4 regions of the Streptomyces sp. NPDC015125 genome follow, and region 3 is predicted to be linked to each of the others. Evidence: riboswitches for the same ligand, from Rfam matches in the RefSeq annotation. Region 3 holds a riboswitch; each other region holds the start of a gene.
What was found. Region 3 has a riboswitch for cyclic di-AMP ahead of ACF088_RS07070 (C40 family peptidase). Riboswitches for the same ligand answer to the same signal wherever they lie in the genome.
Positions count from the first base shown of each region.

Region 1: linked by a shared signal. The riboswitch ahead of ACF088_RS04755 (NlpC/P60 family protein) and the one ahead of ACF088_RS07070 (C40 family peptidase) in region 3 are both predicted to bind cyclic di-AMP.
Region 2: linked by a shared signal. The riboswitch ahead of ACF088_RS32260 (M23 family metallopeptidase) and the one ahead of ACF088_RS07070 (C40 family peptidase) in region 3 are both predicted to bind cyclic di-AMP.
Region 4: linked by a shared signal. The riboswitch ahead of ACF088_RS37285 (transglycosylase family protein) and the one ahead of ACF088_RS07070 (C40 family peptidase) in region 3 are both predicted to bind cyclic di-AMP.

Region 1 is NZ_JBIBVF010000001.1:1,083,064-1,087,603, reverse strand. It holds gene ACF088_RS04765 (NlpC/P60 family protein) at 1-699, opposite strand, end outside; gene ACF088_RS04760 (hypothetical protein) at 1,025-1,378, shown strand; gene ACF088_RS04755 (NlpC/P60 family protein) at 1,545-2,696, opposite strand; cyclic di-AMP (ydaO/yuaA leader) riboswitch at 2,704-2,887, opposite strand; gene pcrA (DNA helicase PcrA) at 3,177-4,540, shown strand, end outside.
Region 2 is NZ_JBIBVF010000021.1:119,715-124,254, reverse strand. It holds gene ACF088_RS32275 (GNAT family N-acetyltransferase) at 1-61, opposite strand, end outside; gene ACF088_RS32270 (HPr family phosphocarrier protein) at 284-565, shown strand; gene ACF088_RS32265 (GntR family transcriptional regulator) at 1,004-1,693, opposite strand; gene ACF088_RS32260 (M23 family metallopeptidase) at 1,956-2,735, opposite strand; cyclic di-AMP (ydaO/yuaA leader) riboswitch at 2,748-2,903, opposite strand; gene ACF088_RS32255 (M16 family metallopeptidase) at 3,115-4,497, opposite strand; gene ACF088_RS32250 (M16 family metallopeptidase) at 4,536-4,540, opposite strand, start outside.
Region 3 is NZ_JBIBVF010000002.1:456,661-461,200, reverse strand. It holds gene ACF088_RS07080 (ATP-dependent Clp protease proteolytic subunit) at 1-534, shown strand, start outside; gene ACF088_RS07075 (hypothetical protein) at 540-848, shown strand; cyclic di-AMP (ydaO/yuaA leader) riboswitch at 1,127-1,326, shown strand; gene ACF088_RS07070 (C40 family peptidase) at 1,331-1,804, shown strand; gene ACF088_RS07065 (LysE family translocator) at 2,091-2,759, opposite strand; gene ACF088_RS07060 (LysR family transcriptional regulator) at 2,831-3,745, shown strand; gene ACF088_RS07055 (8-amino-7-oxononanoate synthase) at 3,903-4,540, opposite strand, start outside.
Region 4 is NZ_JBIBVF010000029.1:12,117-16,656, reverse strand. It holds gene eno (phosphopyruvate hydratase) at 80-1,366, opposite strand; gene ACF088_RS37285 (transglycosylase family protein) at 1,724-2,395, opposite strand; cyclic di-AMP (ydaO/yuaA leader) riboswitch at 2,403-2,615, opposite strand; gene ACF088_RS37280 (transglycosylase family protein) at 2,826-3,806, opposite strand; gene ACF088_RS37275 (cytochrome P450) at 4,104-4,540, opposite strand, start outside.

The DNA.
Region 1 (4,540 bases), on a different contig from region 3:
CGCCATCCGCTGCCGTTGCTCCGCGGTGAGCCGGTTCAGCAACTGCTCGGCGGCGCCCAGCTTGTGGACGACCGTGACCCGGTGCTTCTTCAGCGCCGCCTCGGTGCCCGCCAGCCGCTCCGCAGTGTCCTCGGCCCGCCGCTGGACCTGCCGTACGCTGCCGAGCCGGCGCGCGTATCCGGCCACCGCGGTCGCCTGGTGGCTGCCCGTACGCTCCAGGACCGCGGCGCCGTCCAGATAGCGCTGCGGGTCCGCGGACAGCAGCAGCCGTACGGTCGGGTCGACGCCGCCGGAGCGGTACTGGCTCGCGGCCAGGGTGCCCAGTTCGCTGCGGGCGGCGTTCAGTTCCGCGGTTCTGCGGGCCGCCTCGTCCTGCAGCCGGCTCAGCTCCTCGCGTGCGGCGCCGGCGGCTTCCTTCGCGCCGTTGTAGCTCTGCGTGGCCACCTCTGCCTCCTGGTACAGCGCGTTGACCCGGTCTTTGACCCGGTCGGGGGTGAGCCGGTGCGCGGCCTGGCCGGTGCCGTCGACAACAGCGGCGACGGGGGCGCCTTCCGCCGGAGTGAAGCCGGTGGCGGTGGCGGCACCGGCCAGGGCCAGGGTGGCGGCCGTGCGGGCGGTGCGTGCGCTGCGTGAGCCGCCGGTGAGCGCGGCGAGCGGATGCTGCCGGGGCTTGCGGTGCGAGGCCACGGTGGCCGTCACTTCCTTCCCTTGGTGCCCGTGGGCCCGGCGGCGGTCCGTCACGAGGGAACGGACCACCGCCGCACCTCACGGCGGGGCGGCCGACAGGACGCCGGTGGGAGGCCGGCGAGGGCGGGGAGTCGACCGCCTGGAGGAGGACGCTAAGCCTGGGTGTCACGGTGATGAGTCCGCTTGCCCGGGATTGTTCGCTTTCGACCGCGGTCGGCGCGCGGGTGACCATGCCGCCACGGCCGCACGGCCGGGACCGGGCCCGGCCTGACCGAAGCGGCGATTGTGGGCGCCCTGCCGGAAGGGCCGTGCTATGCGGCGGCTACGATCCAGCACTATGGACGTAGTAATCAATCTCTTCGTCGGCCTGCACATCATCGGCATCGCCTCCCTGCTGGGCGGCTTTCTGACCCAGATGAAGGCGATGGGCGCGGGCACCGCCCGCTTTGTGCCGGCGATGCTGCACGGCGCGCTGACGATGCTGGTCACCGGCATCGTGCTGGTCGGCCTCAACCAGGCCGAGGGTCACAGCCTCAACACCGTCAAGCTCGCCATCAAGATGGCCGTTCTGGTGGTCATCCTGGCGCTGGTCTACGTCAAGCGGGACGAGGAGAAGATCGCCCCGCCGCTCTTCGGTGCGGTCGGTGCGCTGACGGTGGCCAACATCTTCATCGCCGTGCTCTGGACCTGAGCGGAACGGCGGGCTCCCCGGAAACAGGGCTTCGGGCGGCGGCGCACAGGCTCCTCCACGGCACACCGCGCGGTCATCGCACTCCTCGTCCGGAGGCGACGGCCGCGCGGTGGCGTGTGGGGGGTGGCCGTGGGGGGTGGTCCGACGGGGGAGCGGGGGCCGGGCCTCAGCCCGGGCGGACGCTCCCGTAGATCGGCATGTAGTAGATCGACTCCTCCCGGACGTTGGCGCCCGGGTGCGGGGCGTGGATCATCTTGCCGCCGCCTATGTACATGCCCACATGGCTGATGTCGTCATAGAAGAAGACCAGGTCACCGGGCTTGAGGTCCTTGGTGGCGACCCGCTGGCCGGTCTTGACCTGGTCCCAGGTGGTCCGCGGCAGTGTGACGCCGGCCGCCTTCCACGCCGCCTGGGTCAGCCCCGAGCAGTCGTAGGAGCTGGGTCCGGTCGCGCCCCATACGTACGGCTTGCCCATCTGGGAGCGGGCGAAGGCGAGCGCCTTCCCGGCCTGGGCGGAGGACGAACCGCCGGTCGAGCCGCCGTTGTCGGCGCCGCCACCGGTCTGACCGCCGGACGGGCCGCCCCCGTCGTGCTGCCGCTGGCGCTCGCGCTCCTGCTGCTTGCGGGCCTCCTCCTCGGCCTTGCGCTTGGCCGCCGCCTCCTTCTGGCGCTCCAGTTCCGCCAGCCGCGCCTTCTCCTGTGCGGTCAGCTCGGACAGCAGCTGCCGGGCCTCGGCCAGCTTCTGCTGGACGGACTGCTTGGACTCCTTGAGCGCGGCCTGCGACGTCTGCAGCCGCTCCAGGTCGTGGGTGGCCTCCGCCCGCTGCCGGGCGGCCGCGGCCTGCTGCTCCTGGTAGTCGGAGACAGCCTCCTTCTGTCGCCCGGTCAGCCGCTCCATGAGGTGGCTGCGGTCGAAGAACTGCTGCGGGTCCTTGGCGAGCATCAGCTGTGCCGTCGGGTTCATGCCGCCGCTGCGGTACTGCGCCGCGGCGAAGGTGCCCAGCCGCCGCCGGGCCTCGTTCATCTTCTCGGCCCGCTCGGCAGCGGCGTCGAGCAGCCCGTCGACGCGGTCGCGCTGGTCGTCGGCGTGCTCCTTGGCGGCGTTGTACTTCTGGGTGGCCACCTCGGCCTGGTGGTAGAGGCCGTCGACCTTCTGCTTGACCTCTTCGATGCTGGGCTTGGGCGCCCGGGGGGCCGCGTCGGCGGACTGCGAGAGCAGCGTGGCCGAGGCGAGGGCGGCGGTGGTGAGCCCGACCGCCGTACGGCGTCCTCCGGGTGAGGTGAGAATGCTGGTGCGCGGCTTGCGATGCGACGCCAAGGCCGGCGACTCCTTCCGTGGACCGCCTACCGGGTTAGCTGTCGGGTTCGGGCGGTGTCGCTGACGGAAGGCTTGCCCTACGGTCCGGATGTCCGCTGGCGACGGCTGTCCGGATCGATTCACCCCGGTGGTGCTGGTGGGTCCCCGGCTCCGGGTGCCTGAGGCAGGGCCGGACTCGGCGTGGGCGGCCCGTGCGGACGCTGTCGTCCACGGGGAGGCGGGCTGCCTGAGCGAGGACGTTAGCCAACTCGTGTGGCTCCTGTGAAGGCTGATGTTCGATATGCCCGAAACCTTTTTGTGACCTGAACGCGATGCGGGGGTTGTTGTGGCAGATGTCTGATTCGGGTAGACGAGCCGCCGACCGATCTGTGCCGACCCCGGCCCCCTGACCTGCCGCGGTGCCACGGCCGCTCCGAAAGCGGGCCGCGATCGGCTACTGGGCCGCGGGCTGTCAGTGCGGCGGCCTAGACTCGGTGGGCGATGAGCAGCCTCTTTGACGACAGCTTCCTGGCGGACCTCGGCCACAAGGGAGAGGAGGAGCACCCTCCCCCTCCCGAGGACGAGCACGGCCCGGCCCCGGAGGAGATCCCCGCCGACCTCTTCGGCGGGAAGTTCGACGCGCCTCCGCCCAGAGAGGCGTACTACCGCGACGGCGCCGCCCGTCCCGCCCTCGACCCGGCGACGCTGCTGGAGGGGCTCAACGACGAGCAGAAGGCCGCCGTGGTGCACACCGGCGGCCCGCTGCTGATCGTCGCCGGTGCCGGCTCCGGCAAGACCCGGGTGCTGACCCACCGCATCGCGCATCTGCTCGCCGAGCGCCATGTCCACCCCGGCCAGATCCTCGCGATCACGTTCACGAACAAGGCCGCCGGCGAGATGAAGGAGCGCGTCGAGGAGCTCGTCGGCCCGCGCGCCAACGCCATGTGGGTCTCCACCTTCCACAGCGCCTGCGTCCGCATCCTGCGCCGCGAGTCCAAGAAGCTGGGCTTCACCTCCTCCTTCTCGATCTACGACGCCGCCGACTCCAAGCGCCTGATGGCCCTGGTCTGCCGCGATCTGGACCTGGACCCCAAGCGCTACCCGCCCAAGTCCTTCAGCGCGAAGATCTCCAACCTCAAGAACGAGCTCATCGACGAGGAGACCTTCGCAGGGACGGCTGCCGATGGTTTCGAGAAGACCTTGGCCGAGGCGTATGCCATGTACCAGGCCCGGCTGCGCGAGGCCAACGCCCTGGACTTCGACGACATCATCATGACGACGGTCAATCTGCTCCAGGCCTTCCCGGATGTCGCCGAGCACTACCGCCGCCGCTTCCGCCACGTCCTCGTCGACGAGTACCAGGACACCAACCACGCCCAGTACACCCTCGTCCGCGAGCTGGTCGGCCCCGCCGAATCCGCCGCCGAGCTGTGCGTCGTCGGTGACGCCGACCAGTCGATCTACGCCTTCCGCGGCGCCACGATCCGCAACATCCTCCAGTTCGAGGAGGACTACCCGGACGCGACCACGATCCTGCTGGAGCAGAACTACCGCTCCTCGCAGACGATCCTGTCCGCCGCCAATGCCGTCATCGAACGCAACGAGAACCGCCGCCCCAAGAACCTCTGGACGGACGCCGGCGCCGGCCCCAAGATCACCGGCTATGTCGCCGACACCGAGCACGACGAGGCGCAGTTCGTCGCCGACGAGATCGACCGGCTGACCGACGCCGGTGACGCCAAGGCCGGCGACGTCGCGGTGTTCTACCGCACCAACGCCCAGTCCCGGGTCTTCGAAGAGATCTTCATCCGGGTCGGGCTGCCCTACAAGGTCGTCGGAGGGGTGCGTTTCTACGAGCGCAAGGA
Region 2 (4,540 bases), on a different contig from region 3:
CGCGCAGCACCACGTCGGCTTCCCAGTGGGTCGGGTACGCGTGGTCCGGCGGCTTCTGCATGCGGACAGCGTACGACCGGCCACCGACAACCGGCTCGGCGCGCGTACGCTCGGGGTGCGGGGCAGGCTGAGGATGCCGTAGGGACGTACGCTCCGGTCGACCTGCCGGACCTCCCTTGGGGAGCCCCATGGCCGCAAAAGGCCAGGACAAAGGGCTGCCCGGCACTCCCGGCAGCGTGAGAGACTGGTCTAGACAACAGTCACGACTTTGAAGGGCAACACCATGGCAGAGCGCCGCGTCAATGTCGGTTGGGCCGAGGGCCTGCACGCCCGCCCCGCGTCGATCTTCGTCCGTGCGGCCACCGCCTCCGGCGTTCCGATGACGATCGCCAAGGCTGATGGCAACCCCGTCAACGCGGCCTCCATGCTCGCGGTCCTGGGCCTGGGCGCCCAGGGCGGTGAGGAGATCGTGCTGGCCTCCGACGCCGAGGGCGCCGAAGCGGCACTCGACCGTCTGGCCAAGCTCGTCGCCGAGGGTCTCGAGGAGCTCCCCGAGACCGTCTGAGTCCCCAGAGCTTCTGCTGCTGCGGCCCCGCCGCGGCGACCGGTGACCGGTCGCCGCGGCGGGGCCGTTTCGCTGTGCCGGGACCTTCGTCGCACGGGGACCCTCGCCGTACCGGAAGCTTCGCCCCACCGGAAGCCGGCTGTACCGGAATCCGTTCGCTGCGCCCGGGATATCGGTGCGCGCGCTCGCGACCGAGCCCGTACGGGCATGACCGACCGCGACCCGGACGCAGAATTTCCGGATACCCGGATGCCCCGATATCAAAAACGGTGCCTTGATATCGAGGACGCAAAGAAGCGGGCGCTATTCCATGCCTCCGGTGCCGCACATATGACAGCGCGTATGGCAGCACAAATACACACGGAAGGTGGGCGGGGACGAAAACGCAATCCCGTACCCCGAAGCCCATTCCGCACTTCTTTGTATACGGGGCGATTGTTAAGGGCGGGCGCGGGCCGTGTTGACGGGCGGTTTCGGATCCCTCACCTCTGCCTTGGCGGGGCGACGGAGCCGGTACACCGGGAGGGAGCGCTCGACATGAGCCGCCATCAGGGCGCGGGCCCGTTCCGCATCCCCCCGGGCCACCGCGTCCAGGACCGCACCGTGTTCGTCCCACGACTCCCCTGTACGGGCGGGCAGTTCCACGATGTACACCCACTCGATCTTGCGCCGCAGCTGGGTCAGCAGCGCCGTCAGACTGGGGCTGCCGGCCGCCTGGGCCAGCGTCTCGTGGAACCATCCGTCCAGTTGGCGCAGATCCGCTGGACTGCCGTGACGGGCCCGCTCTCGGCCGAGCCGTACCAGGCCGCGGAGCACTTTGAGGTGGGCCGGGCTACGGCGGGCGGCCGCGCGGGCGGCGCCCAGCGGCTCCAACAGGGCGCGGACGTCGAGGAGATCGGCGGCCTCCTGGTCGGTGAGCTCGGCGACGCAGGCGCCCGCGTGGTGGCGGGTGGTGACAAACCCTTCGGACTGCAGGGTCCGCAGCGCTTCACGGACCGGCACCCTGGAGACGCCGTACCGGGCCGCAAGGATTTCTTCGATCAGCCGGCTCCCCGGCGCCAGCGCACCGGAGACGATGTCATCGCGAATCGCCGTGCACACCGCATGAGCGGAAATATGGCCTCGCATCTTCCGTGCCTCCGCCGTAATCCCCTGGAAACGCCGCCGGTCGGCGACTTTTCCGTGACTCTATTCGACCGGAACGCCTTTCCGGCGGACTCCGGTTATTCATGGAAATTTTTTGGCCGGAAGTTGGCGGGGGCGCGGCGTATCCCCTGCACACCGACCGCGGCGCCGGATACGCCGAAGCCCCGGCCGTGGAGCCGGGGCTTCGGGCGGATGCTCGTGCGGCGCGGGCCCCTGGAGGCGCGCAACCGGACGGGGCGGGAGATCAGACGTTGACGCCGTGCGAGCGCAGGTACGCGACCGGGTCGATGTCCGAGCCGTAGTCGGCGCCGGTACGGGCCTCGAAGTGCAGATGCGGGCCGGTGGCGTTGCCGGTGGCACCGGAGAGGCCGATCTGCTGGCCCGGGGTGACGTGCTGGCCGACCGAGACGCCGAGCGACGAGAGGTGACCGTACTGGGTGTACGTACCGTCGCTCATCTTGATCACGATGTTGTTGCCGTACGAGCCGCCCCAGCCTGCCTCGACGACGGTGCCCGTGCCGACGGCGTGAACGGAGGTGCCGGAGGCTGCGTGGAAGTCGATGCCGGTGTGGCTGCCCGAGGACCACAGGCCGCTGGAGGCCTTGTACGAGGTGGACACGTAGGAGTCCGCCACGGGGGCTACGAAGGTGTTGAGGCGCTTGCGCTCCGCCTCGCGGGCGGCGCGCTCCTTGGCCTTGCGCGCGGCCTCGACGCGCCGCTTGGCCTCCTCGGCCTGCTTCTTGGCCACGGCCTCGGCCTTCGCCTTCGCCGCCGCGGCCTCCGCTTCGGCCTGCTGCGCGTCGGCCTGGGCCGCGACGTGGTTGGCGAGCTCGTCACCGAGCACGACGGCCTGCTGCAGACCGGTGTCGTGGGTGCGGGCCTCGTCCGTGGCCGCCAGCGCCGGCGAGGCCACGGAGGCGACCACACCGCCGGCCGCGAGGGTGGCTATGCCGGCGATGTTGCGGGTCGTCCGAACGGGGCGGCTCGTACGACGGTGCTTCCCGGTGGCACGGATGAACGCCATGTACTGGCTTGTCCTTTCCCTCCTTCTCGCCTACCGGGTTAGCTGACGGGTTCGGAGCAGGAAGGTCTCCTACGGGCTCCTCCGGAGGGGAGTCCGATTCACCCCAAGGGACTCTGGGTCCCCGGCTCCCCTGGCTCGCGCCGTACGGGGACTCGGCGATGACTGTCCGGTGCCACGGTTGTGGCGGACTTGTGACGAACAGCCGGACCGACGCTAAACGGGGCAACTTTCAATCGGCAAACAGAACCGCTTTTTTGTGCGGGATGCCACAAGAACCGAGGCGCCGGCCGCAACAAACCGGACATACGGCAACTCCCGCGGCAGACCATCGCCACGGGAGTTGCTTTGTCGATATGTGACCTTCCGTCACATGAGGAAATTAGCCGCTGACGACCGTCACCTCACCGATGCCCAGCGCCTTGACGGGCTCGGCGATCTGCGCCGCATCGCCCACCAGGACCGTCACCAGCCGGTCCACGGGGAAGGCGTTGACGGCCGCCGCAGTCGCCTCGACCGTGCCGGTCTCCGCGAGGCGGACGTACAACTGCGCCTGGAAGTCGTCCGGCAGGTGCTGCTCGACCTGATCGGCGAGGGTGCCCGCGACGGCTGCCGCGGTCTCGTACTTCAGCGGCGCGACCCCGACGAGGTTCTGTACGGCGACGTCCCGCTCGTCGTCCGTCAGCCCCTCTGCCGCAAGGGTGCGCAGCACGTTCCACAGGTCGTCGAGCGCCGGGACGGTGGAGGCGGTGTCGACCGACCCGCTGATGGCGAGCAGCGAGGCACCCGTGGCCCCCTCGGGGGACGTGGGAGCGGTGGAGCGAAGCACCTGGCCGAAGGCGCGCACCCCGTAGGTGTAACCCTTCTCCTCGCGCAGAACACGGTCCAGACGGGAGGTGAGGGTGCCGCCCAGGCAGTACGTGCCGAGGACCTGTGCGGGCCACACCCGGTCGTGCCGGTCGGCACCGATACGCCCGATGAGCAGCTGCGTCTGGACGGCGCCGGGGCGGTCCACGATCACCACACGGCCGGTGTCGTCGCCGACGATCGGCGAGGCCTTCAGCGGCTCGGCCGTCGAGCCGCTCCACGCGCCGAGCGTCTCGGCGAGCGCGGCGTCCAGGTCGACCCCGGTGAAGTCACCGACGATGACGGCAGTGGCCGTGGCGGGCCGTACGTGGGCGTCGTAGAAGGCGCGGACGGCCGCGGCGTCGACGCGTCCGACGGTCTCCTCGGTGCCCTGGCGCGGCCGTGACATACGGGACGTGGCCGGGAAGAGCTCCTTGGACAGTGCCATCGCCGCACGCCGGGCCGGGTTGGCGAGCTCGTGCGGGATCTCGTCGAGACGGTTGCGCACCAGCCGCTCGACCTCGCTCTCCGGGAAGGCGGGCGCGCGCAGCGCGTCGGCGAGCAGACCGAGCGCACGCGGCAGCCGGGACGCCGGCACCTCGAGGGAGACCCGTACGCCGGGGTGGTCGGCGTGCGCGTCCAGGGTGGCGCCGCAGCGCTCCAGCTCGGCGGCGAACTCCTCCGCGTCGTGCTTGTCGGTGCCCTCGGACAGGGCACGCGCCATGATCGTGGCGACGCCGTCCAGGCCCTCGGGTTCGGCCTCCAGCGGAGCGACGAGGTTGATCTCGACGGCGACGACCTGCTGGCCGGGGCGGTGGCTGGTCAGGAGGGTGAGCCCGTTGGGCAGTTGGCTGCGGTCGGGGGCCGGGAAGGCCCACGGCCTGGGCGCGCCGCCCTGGGGCTGCGGGTGAAAGTCCATGCTGCTCACGGGGGAATCGGCGTGGGTGGTGGCGTCGCTCACT
Region 3 (4,540 bases):
ATCATCTTCCTGGGCACCCCGATCGACGACGCCTCCGCCAATGACGTGATGGCGCAGTTCATCCACCTCGAACACGCCGCGCCCGAGCAGGACATCTCGCTCTACATCAACTCCCCCGGCGGCTCCTTCACCGCGATGACCGCCATCTACGACACGATGCACTTCGTGTCGTGCGACGTGGAGACCGTCTGCCTGGGGCAGGCCGCCTCCTCCGCCGCGGTACTGCTGGCCGCCGGCACACCCGGAAAGCGGCTGGCGCTGCCCGGCGCCCGGGTCCTGATCCATCAGCCGTCGTTCAGCGAACCCGTCCAGGGGCAGGCCAGCGACCTGCAGATCCAGGCGAAGGAAATGCTGCGCACCCGCGACGTACTGGAAGAGATGCTGGCGAAGCACACCGGGCAGACCCGGGAGCGGATCGCCACCGATATCGAGCGCGACAAGATCTTCGACTCCCGAGCCGCCCAGGAGTACGGCCTGATCGACCAGATCACCCGCAACCGCAAGCCGTCGGCGCTCCAGCCCGTGGCGCGGTGAGCCCGATGCTGCCGCCCGAACCGCCGCCGCTGCCCGCACTGACCCGCGCGGAGGGTGAACTCGTCGACAGCTACCTGGAGGTGCTCGACCTGCTCGGCCGGATCAACCCGGCCCGCTGCGGTGGCACCTACAGCGGGCTGCGGGCCGCCCAGGCGCTGGTCGGCAAGGCGACCCGGCTACGGGACGCACTGACGCTGATGCACAGCCGGGGCGAGAGCGAACTGCACTGCGCGACGCTGACCCGGGCCCTGCGGGTGCTGGACGGCGAGCGCCGGGCCGGGCTGGTGGCGATGCCGCCACCCGAGGAAATCTGACCCGGCACACGCGCAGCGGCTGCGCAGACGGCGTAGCGTCCGCACCCGATCTGAGGAGGCGACGAATTGCGCGGTGCGGGCACATTTCCTGCGGTCCCGGATGTTTCGCCCCTGGTCCGCGGGGTGCAACACCCCGCGCCGCGGCACCTGAGGGAACAAATCTAACCATTCGGGTCAATTGTGACCCATCTCACATACGGCATTTTCAGCTCGGAATTCGGGTGCCAGGTGCGTGACGATCCCTTCGACGACAAGACCCCGCCACAGCGACGGGGCGGTCCGGACGGGCGCCTAATCCCGCCGCCGTGCCGGACGTCCGGTCGACGACGTGGACCGGCGGGAGCGGAGGACCCGAGCAGGACGGGGTCCCGGCCTACACGGCCGAGGGCTCCTTGGGGTGAAGCCGTACGCACGGCCGGGCATCTTCGCCTGCCCGAACCCGACAGGTCTTCCTTCGCAGGCGGCTGACGAAGGGTTTGCGCATGACCATGCGCATGCATACGCCGAATCTGCTGGCGCGCGCCGGCACCGTCACCGCTCTGACGCTGGTCACGCTCGGCGGGACCAGCGTCGCTCCAGGAGCGGCCGGGAATGCCGAAGCCGCATCCGTGTCCGCGCATGCGCTGCGGATCGCGGCTTCCAAGAGCGGAGCCCCCTACCGGTACGGCGCCCAGGGCCCGCACGCCTTCGACTGTTCGGGGCTGATGCTGTACTCGTTCAAACGCGCCGGCCGGCTGCTGCCACGCACCGCCGCCGCGCAGTACGGCCGCACCCGGCACATCCCGGCCGGCGCGCGCCGAAGCGGCGATCTGGTCTTCTTCCATTCGCGCAGCGGCATTTACCACGTCGGCATCTACGCGGGCCGGGGCCGGATGTGGCATGCGCCCAAGGCCGGGAGCGTGGTGCGGCTGGAACGGATCTGGAGCCGTTCGGTCTGGTACGGGCGGGTGGGCTGACCCTGGGCAGTCCTCTCACGATCGGTCAATTGCCAGGGTGTACGGCCGATTTGACCGGGCTCGCTTCGCCACGCAGCGGGCTGCCGCGTCCGCCTCGGTGGGGAATGCCCACCGAGGGCATTGCCCGCCGTGGGCATTGCCCGCCGTGGGAACGGCCCGCCCGCGGATGGATCGGTGACGCTGCCGCCCCGGCCCTCGCCGCGGGGCGCGGGGCCGTCCTGCCCCCTGCCGGTCGCCGGGTCCTTGCCCGCCACACCCCCGTGGAACAGCCCTGGGTGCACCGCCCTCAGGACACCGCCAGCTCGACGAGCAGGATGCCTCCCAGAGCCGTGAGCAGCGCACCGGTGGTGGCTTCCAGGGCCCGGGCCACCGAGGGGCGGCGCAACCAGACGCCCAGCCGGTCGACCAGCAGCGCGACGGCGGGGAACCACACCAGCCCCATGGCGACGACCATCGTGGCGAGCAGCAGCGTACGGGGCAGTGCGGGCGCTCCCGCCGGAACGAACTGCGGGAGCAGGCTGAGAAAGAGGACGGGCGCCTTGGGGTTGAGGGCATTGGTCAAGAACCCCTGGCGCAGACTCTGCGCAGCGCCCGGGCGAGCGGCGGGCGGGCGGCCGTCGGCCGGTGCGTCCGCCGCCGTGCGGGCCGTGCCGTCCGTGGTGGCCGCCGGACGCCGGGCAGCCGCGGTCAGGGCGCGGGCACCGAGGTACAACAGATAGCCGCCGCCCAGGAGTTGGACCGCGCCGAAGAGTGCGGGCACGGCGACCAGCACCGCCGCGAGACCGGCCACCGCCAGGGCGGTGTGCACCAGCAGCCCGCCCGCGACGCCGACGGCGGCCGCCACCCCCGCCCGGCGAGAGTCGAGCGCATTGCGCACCACGACCGCAAAATCCGCGCCCGGCATGGCGACCATGCCCGCGGCGACTCCGGTGAAGGCGATCAGCTGTCCGTCCATAAGAGCAGCTTCGCCGGTCAGAGGCTTTAATGGCTATTGGCAATGTTCTTGGTGAGCCTAAAGAGATTCTTATGTACGACCCCACCCGGCTGGCCGCCCTGGTAGCGGTGGCGGAGGCCGGTTCGATCACCCGGGCCGCCGCCCGGCTGGGCTACACCGCTCCGGCGCTCTCGCAGCAGCTCGCCAAACTGGAGCGGGAGACCGGAGCGGCCCTGCTGGTGCGCCACCATCGGGGTGCACGGCTGACGGCGGCCGGTGAGCTGCTGCTCGTACGGGCCCGGCGGGTCCTCGACGAACTGGATCAGGCGCGGCACGAGCTGTCCCGGCTGGCGGGGCTGTCCGGCGGGCGGCTGCGGGTCGGGACGTTCATGACCGCCGGCACCCATCTGCTGCCGCCCGCGCTCAGCGCGTTCCGGCGGGCGCACCCCGATGTGGAGCTGAGCGTGACGGAGTACGTCCCGCCGCAGGCGAGCGCGGCGGTGGCGCTGGGTGAGGTCGATCTGGCGCTGACGCACGAGTATGTGCCGGGCGAGGCGATGCCGGCGCCGGAGGGAGTGCGTCTGGAGCCGTTGCTGACCGAGGAGCTGGTGCTGGTCACGGCGCCCGGTCATGCCCTGTCGGCGGGCTCCGGACGACTGCCGCTTGCCGAGCTGGCCGGTCAGCCACTGGTCAGCATGGCGCCGGCCAACCCCAACCGGCGCGGCGTGGAGGCCGCGCTGGCGGCCGCCGGGGCGAGTGTGGCGGTGCGCTGCGAGTCGCCGAGCTATGCGGTGGTGTGTGCGCTGGTGAGCGCCGGGCTCGGGGTGGCGGTGGTCCCGGAGATGGTGGCGGAGGGGTCGATGACGCCGCTGGGGGTCCGCCGGCTGGGCCCACCGGAGCTGCACCGCCGGATCTCGGTGGCCTACCGCCCCCGAGGCACCCCCGCCGCGGACACCCTGCGGGCCCTGTTGCGCGGGGCTTTCCTCCGCCACTCGCCCGGGCCGTGACGACGGACGTCCGCGGCGTGACGACGGGCATGACGGCTGCTGCGGCGTATGACGGCCGCTGCGGACGGCGGTTGCCGTGGCGGACGGCGGCCTGCCACCGGGGCGGCCGCCGTGCCGGGGTGCGGACGGTCGCCGGGCGCAGACCGTCCGCACCCGGTCAGTCCGTCGGCGCAGTGGCCACGATCGTGCCGACCGCCGTGTCGAGCTGGTCGTCCGTCAGGTCCGCGCGGGCGGTGAGCCGCAGCCGGGAGATACCGTCGGGTACGGACGGCGGCCGGAAGCAGCCGACCGCGAGTCCGGCCGCACGGCAGTCGGCGGCCCAGCGGAGCGCCGTTTCCGGCGACGGGGCGCGGACGGAGATCACCGCCGCATCGGGACGTACCGCCGTCAGGCCCGCCGCGGTGAGCCGGTCGTACAGCCCCTGGGCGACCGCGACGGCCCGGGTGGCGCGCTGGGGTTCGCGGCGCAGCAGCCGGAGCGCGGCGAGGGCGCCGCCGACCGCCGCCGGGGCGAGACCGGTGTCGAAGATGAACGACCGGGCGGTGTTGACCAGATGCTCGATGACCCGGGCCGGGCCGAGCACCACACCGCCCTGGGAGCCGAGCGATTTGGAGAGCGTCACGGTGGTCACCACATCACCGTCACCGGCGAGACCGGCCGCCCACAGCGCGCCACGGCCCCCGTCGCCCAGCACGCCCAGTCCGTGTGCGTCGTCGACGAGAAGTCCGGCGCCCCGCGACCGGCAGGCCTCGGCCAGCGCGGGGAGCGGCGCGGCGTCCCCGTCGACCGAGAACA
Region 4 (4,540 bases), on a different contig from region 3:
GGGACGTACGGGGTGCTGGGCGGTTGTCTCGCCCGATCGGCCCCCTGCCCCGGTCGGGCGGGCAGCGGGCCGTCTGCGGTCAGCTGCCGTGGCGGAACCGCGGGAAGGCGGAGCGGCCGGCGTAGACCGCGGCGTCGTCGAGGATCTCCTCGATGCGCAGCAGCTGGTTGTACTTGGCGACGCGCTCGGAGCGGGCCGGGGCGCCGGTCTTGATCTGGCCGCAGTTGGTGGCGACGGCGAGGTCGGCGATGGTGACGTCCTCGGTCTCGCCGGAGCGGTGCGACATCATGCACTTGAAGCCGTTGCGCTGGGCCAGCTCGACGGCGTCCAGGGTCTCGGTCAGCGAGCCGATCTGGTTGACCTTCACCAGCAGCGCGTTGGCGGAGCCCTCCTCGATACCGCGGGCGAGGCGCTCGGGGTTGGTGACGAACAGGTCGTCGCCGACGAGCTGGACCTTGGCGCCGAGCTTGTCGGTGATGACCTTCCAGCCGGCCCAGTCGTCCTCGAACAGCGGGTCCTCGATGGAGACCAGCGGGTAGGCCGCCACCAGCTCCTCGTAGTACTCGGTCATCTCGGCGGCCGAGCGGTCCTTGCCCTCGAACTGGTACTTGCCGTCCTTGTAGAACTCGGAGGCGGCGACGTCCAGCGCCAGCGCGATGTCCTGGCCGGGGGCGTAACCGGCCTGCTTGACGGCCTCCAGGATGAGGTCGAGGGCCTCGCGGTTGGAGCCCAGGTTCGGGGCGAAGCCGCCCTCGTCACCGAGGCCGGTGGACAGCCCGCGCTCCTTCAGGACCTTCTTGAGGGTGTGGTAGACCTCGGCGCCCCAGCGCAGCGCCTCGGAGAAGGACTCCGCGCCGATCGGGGCGATCATGAACTCCTGGATGTCCACGTTGGAGTCGGCGTGCGAGCCGCCGTTCAGGATGTTCATCATCGGGACGGGCAGGACGTGCGCGTTCGGGCCACCGAGGTAGCGGAACAGCGGGAGGTCGCTGGCCTCGGAGGCGGCGTGCGCGACGGCGAGGGAGACGCCGAGGATGGCGTTGGCGCCGAGCGAGCCCTTGTTGTCGGTGGCGTCCAGGTCGAACATGGCCTGGTCGATCAGCCGCTGCTCGGTGGCGTCGTAGCCGACGAGCTCCGGGCCGATCTGCTCGATGACGGCCAGGACGGCCTTCTCCACGCCCTTGCCCAGGTAGCGGTTCGGGTCGCCGTCACGAAGCTCGATGGCCTCGAAGGCGCCGGTGGAGGCGCCGGACGGCACGGCGGCACGGCCGGTGCTGCCGTCGTCGAGGCCGACCTCGACCTCGACCGTGGGATTACCTCGCGAGTCGAGAATTTCGCGGGCTACGACGACGTCGATCGACGGCACGTTGTCTCCTTCGTGGGTGTCTGGCGTTCTGCGCACGAGCCTAACGGCCCCGGGTGCGTCCGCCTGCCCTTGGCCCGCTCCGTGGGACGGAACGGGCCGGAAAACTTCCCAAAGGCCCAGTTCTCGGGACATTTGAGGGCACTATTCACTGAACGGGAAAAAACCTGGAACGTAGCCGGTCACCGGCGTGCGGCCGCCTCGGCTGCGGCGGCCCGGTCACGGCACCGGACAGGAGAAACCCCGCCGCGACGCGCTGGGGGGAAGGGCGCGCCGGGCGGGGCGGTCTCACGGAGGAAGTGGTCTCACCGAGGAGGGGGGCCCGCCGCTCGAACCCGCCCGGTCCCGGTGAGAGGGGACTCAGACGTTGAGCTTCTGACCCGGGAAGATCAGGTTCGGGTTGCCGCCGATGACCGACTTGTTGGCCTTGTAGACGGACTTCCAGTCGGTGCCGTGCGCCTTGGCGATCTTGGCGAGGGTGTCGCCCGCCTTGACGGTGTAGTTGCCGTGGCCCATGGACTTGCGCTCGGTCGAGCGCGAGGCGTGCTGCTCGGGGGCGGCCGGGGCCTTCTTCGTCTCGGCCTTGGCGGAGCCCTGGTCCTGCTGGGGCGCGGACTTGGTCTGCGCGGAGCCGGAGGTGTCGACGTCGGCGGCGGGGCCACCGGAGGTCAGGTTGCCGGCACCGGCACAGGACCAGGCGCCCGGACCCTGGATGGCGAGGAGCTTCTCGGCGGCGGCGATCTGCTGGGACTTGCTGGCCAGGTCGGCACGCGCGGCGTACTTGGTGCCGCCGGCGGCGGCCCAGCTGGAGTTGGAGAACTGCAGGCCACCGTAGTAGCCGTTACCGGTGTTGATCGACCAGTTGCCGCCGGACTCGCACTGGGCGACCTTGTCCCAGGTGGAGACGGAGGCGGCGGAGGCGGAGGTGGCGCCCATCAGCGGGACGGCCACGGCAGCACCGGCGATGCCGGCGAGGGTGGCGACGCGGACGGCCTTGGACGGACGACGGTGCTTGCCCTTGATGATCAGCATGGTTGGTTCGTTTCCTCACCGACGCCTACGAGGTGAGCTGTCGGGTTCGGGCTGTGAGAATCGCCCGGCCGCGTGCGCGTGGCGCACGTGGCTTCACCCCAAGCCGGTTGACCCGCTTTCACGGGTGGGGCCGGCACTTACCTTGGGTCCCCCGCTCCTGCCTTCGGCGCTTGCGCGTCAACTGCCTCCGATCACCGGCAGGATTCGGCGTGTGATCAAAGGGCCCGCTTTGGCGAGCGGTCCTGACGTTAAGCAGTAATGGCCTTGGGGTTCAAACCCCACCATCTGAACCAAGTTGACCGTTTTTGATCACGAGAAGGTCACATACCCGCAGGTGAACCCCGGTTTGCCGAGGCGGCACACACCGGGGTCCACCACAGTCAACGAGACCCTTGTCTCACTTTCCCAAAAGCGGGCGAAGGGCGGCGAATTACCCCGCGTTGTGCCCGAGATCGAGCAGTTGGCCCGGCTTGATCAGGTCCGCGTCGGAGCCGATGACGTCCTCGTTGCGGTCATAGAGGGCGGCCCAGCCGCCGGACAGCCGGTGGGCCGCCGCGATGGCTGACAGCGTGTCACCCGGGCGCACGGTGTAGTCGCCATCGGCCGCCGGGCCGGTGCGCTCGGCGTCACCACGCGAGGCATGCCGGCCCCCGGAGGACCTGCCGCCGTCGTCGGCACCCCCGTCGCCCGCGCCGCCGCGGTGCTTGCCCTTCGCGGGCGTCTCCCGCGGCGTGCCGGTGGTGTCCGTACGGCTGCCACCGTCGGACGGACCGGCGGACGAGTCATCGGACGGCTCATCGGACCGCGACGGGTCGTCGGACGGATCGGCGGACCGCGACGGGTCGTCGGCCCGGTCGCCCGGCGTTGCCGGGTCGGAGGCCTCGTCGCCGGGCTCGTGCGTCCCGGCGGAGTCCGAGGCATCGGGCGAAGGCGTCGGGTCGGACGGCTCGTCGCCGGTCCCGTCGTGCGTCCCGGCGGAGTCCGAACCGCCAGGGGTGCCGGACTGGCCGGACGTGTCCCAGGGGTCCGACGAGCCGTCGGCGTCCGACGGGTCGGGCGAGGGAGTGGCGGTGCTGCCCGGGTCGACCTCCGGCGCCTGGCCGCCCTTGGTCAGACCGGCGCTCACCGCACAGCTCGACCAGACGTCCGGACCGCGGTGGTCGAGGATCGACTCGGCCACCGCGATCTGCTGGGAGCGGCTGGCGAGGTCGGGGCGCGAGGCATAAGCCGAGCCGCCGTAGCTGTCCCACATCTCCTGGGTGAGCTGCAGCCCGCCGTAGTAGCTGTTGCCCGAAGCCGCGCTCCAGACGCCGCCGGTCTCACACTGGGCGACCTTGTCCCAGGTCGCGGTGTCGGCGGCGTGAGCGCCACTCGCGGCGAGCAGCGGCAGGGCGAAACCTGCGCCGGTCACTCCCGCCGTGACAAAGATGGCCGGTGCCTGGCGGGGTCGACGATGTCGGCCGTTCCCGGAACGCATGCGGATGCCTTTCGCGCGGCGGTTGAGTTGTACGACGAGCTCTGCGAGCTGCTCGACGGGTACCCGCCCGGCCGACGCGCACGAGGCGCACCGTTACACCGGTCCCCCACATCACCGCTTCGGCCGATCGGGTGAAGCCCGTCGATCGTCGGTGGAAAGGTAGCCGGGGTCACGGGTAGTCACAAGTCGGTGTAGTGCAGATCACGCGAAGGTCACGCGCCTGACTCTCTGTCACTTCTGACCTTGTTGCTGGTCAGGGCGTTCGGGCGGGAACTCCACCGGCAGCGACCGCAGTCCGCGCATGATGAGCCCGCCGCGCCAGCGCAAGGCGTCCGGTTCCACGGCGAGCCGGAGGTCCGGGAGCCGGGTCAGCAGCGTCGCCAGAGCGGTCTGTCCTTCGAGCCGGGCGAGCGGCGCACCCAGGCAGTAGTGGATGCCGTGCCCGTACCCCAGGTGCTGGTTGTCACGACGGGTCAGATCCAGGACATCCGGCTCGGCGAAGCGTGCCGGATCGCGGTCGGCGGCGGCCAGCACCACCAGGACCGGGTCGCCCTTCGCGATCCGCTGTCCGCCCAAGGTCAGCTCCTGCGTCGCGAACCGCCAGGTCGCCAGCTCCACGGGGCCGTCGTAACGGAGCAGTTCCTCGATGCCGGTGGTGAGCAGATCGG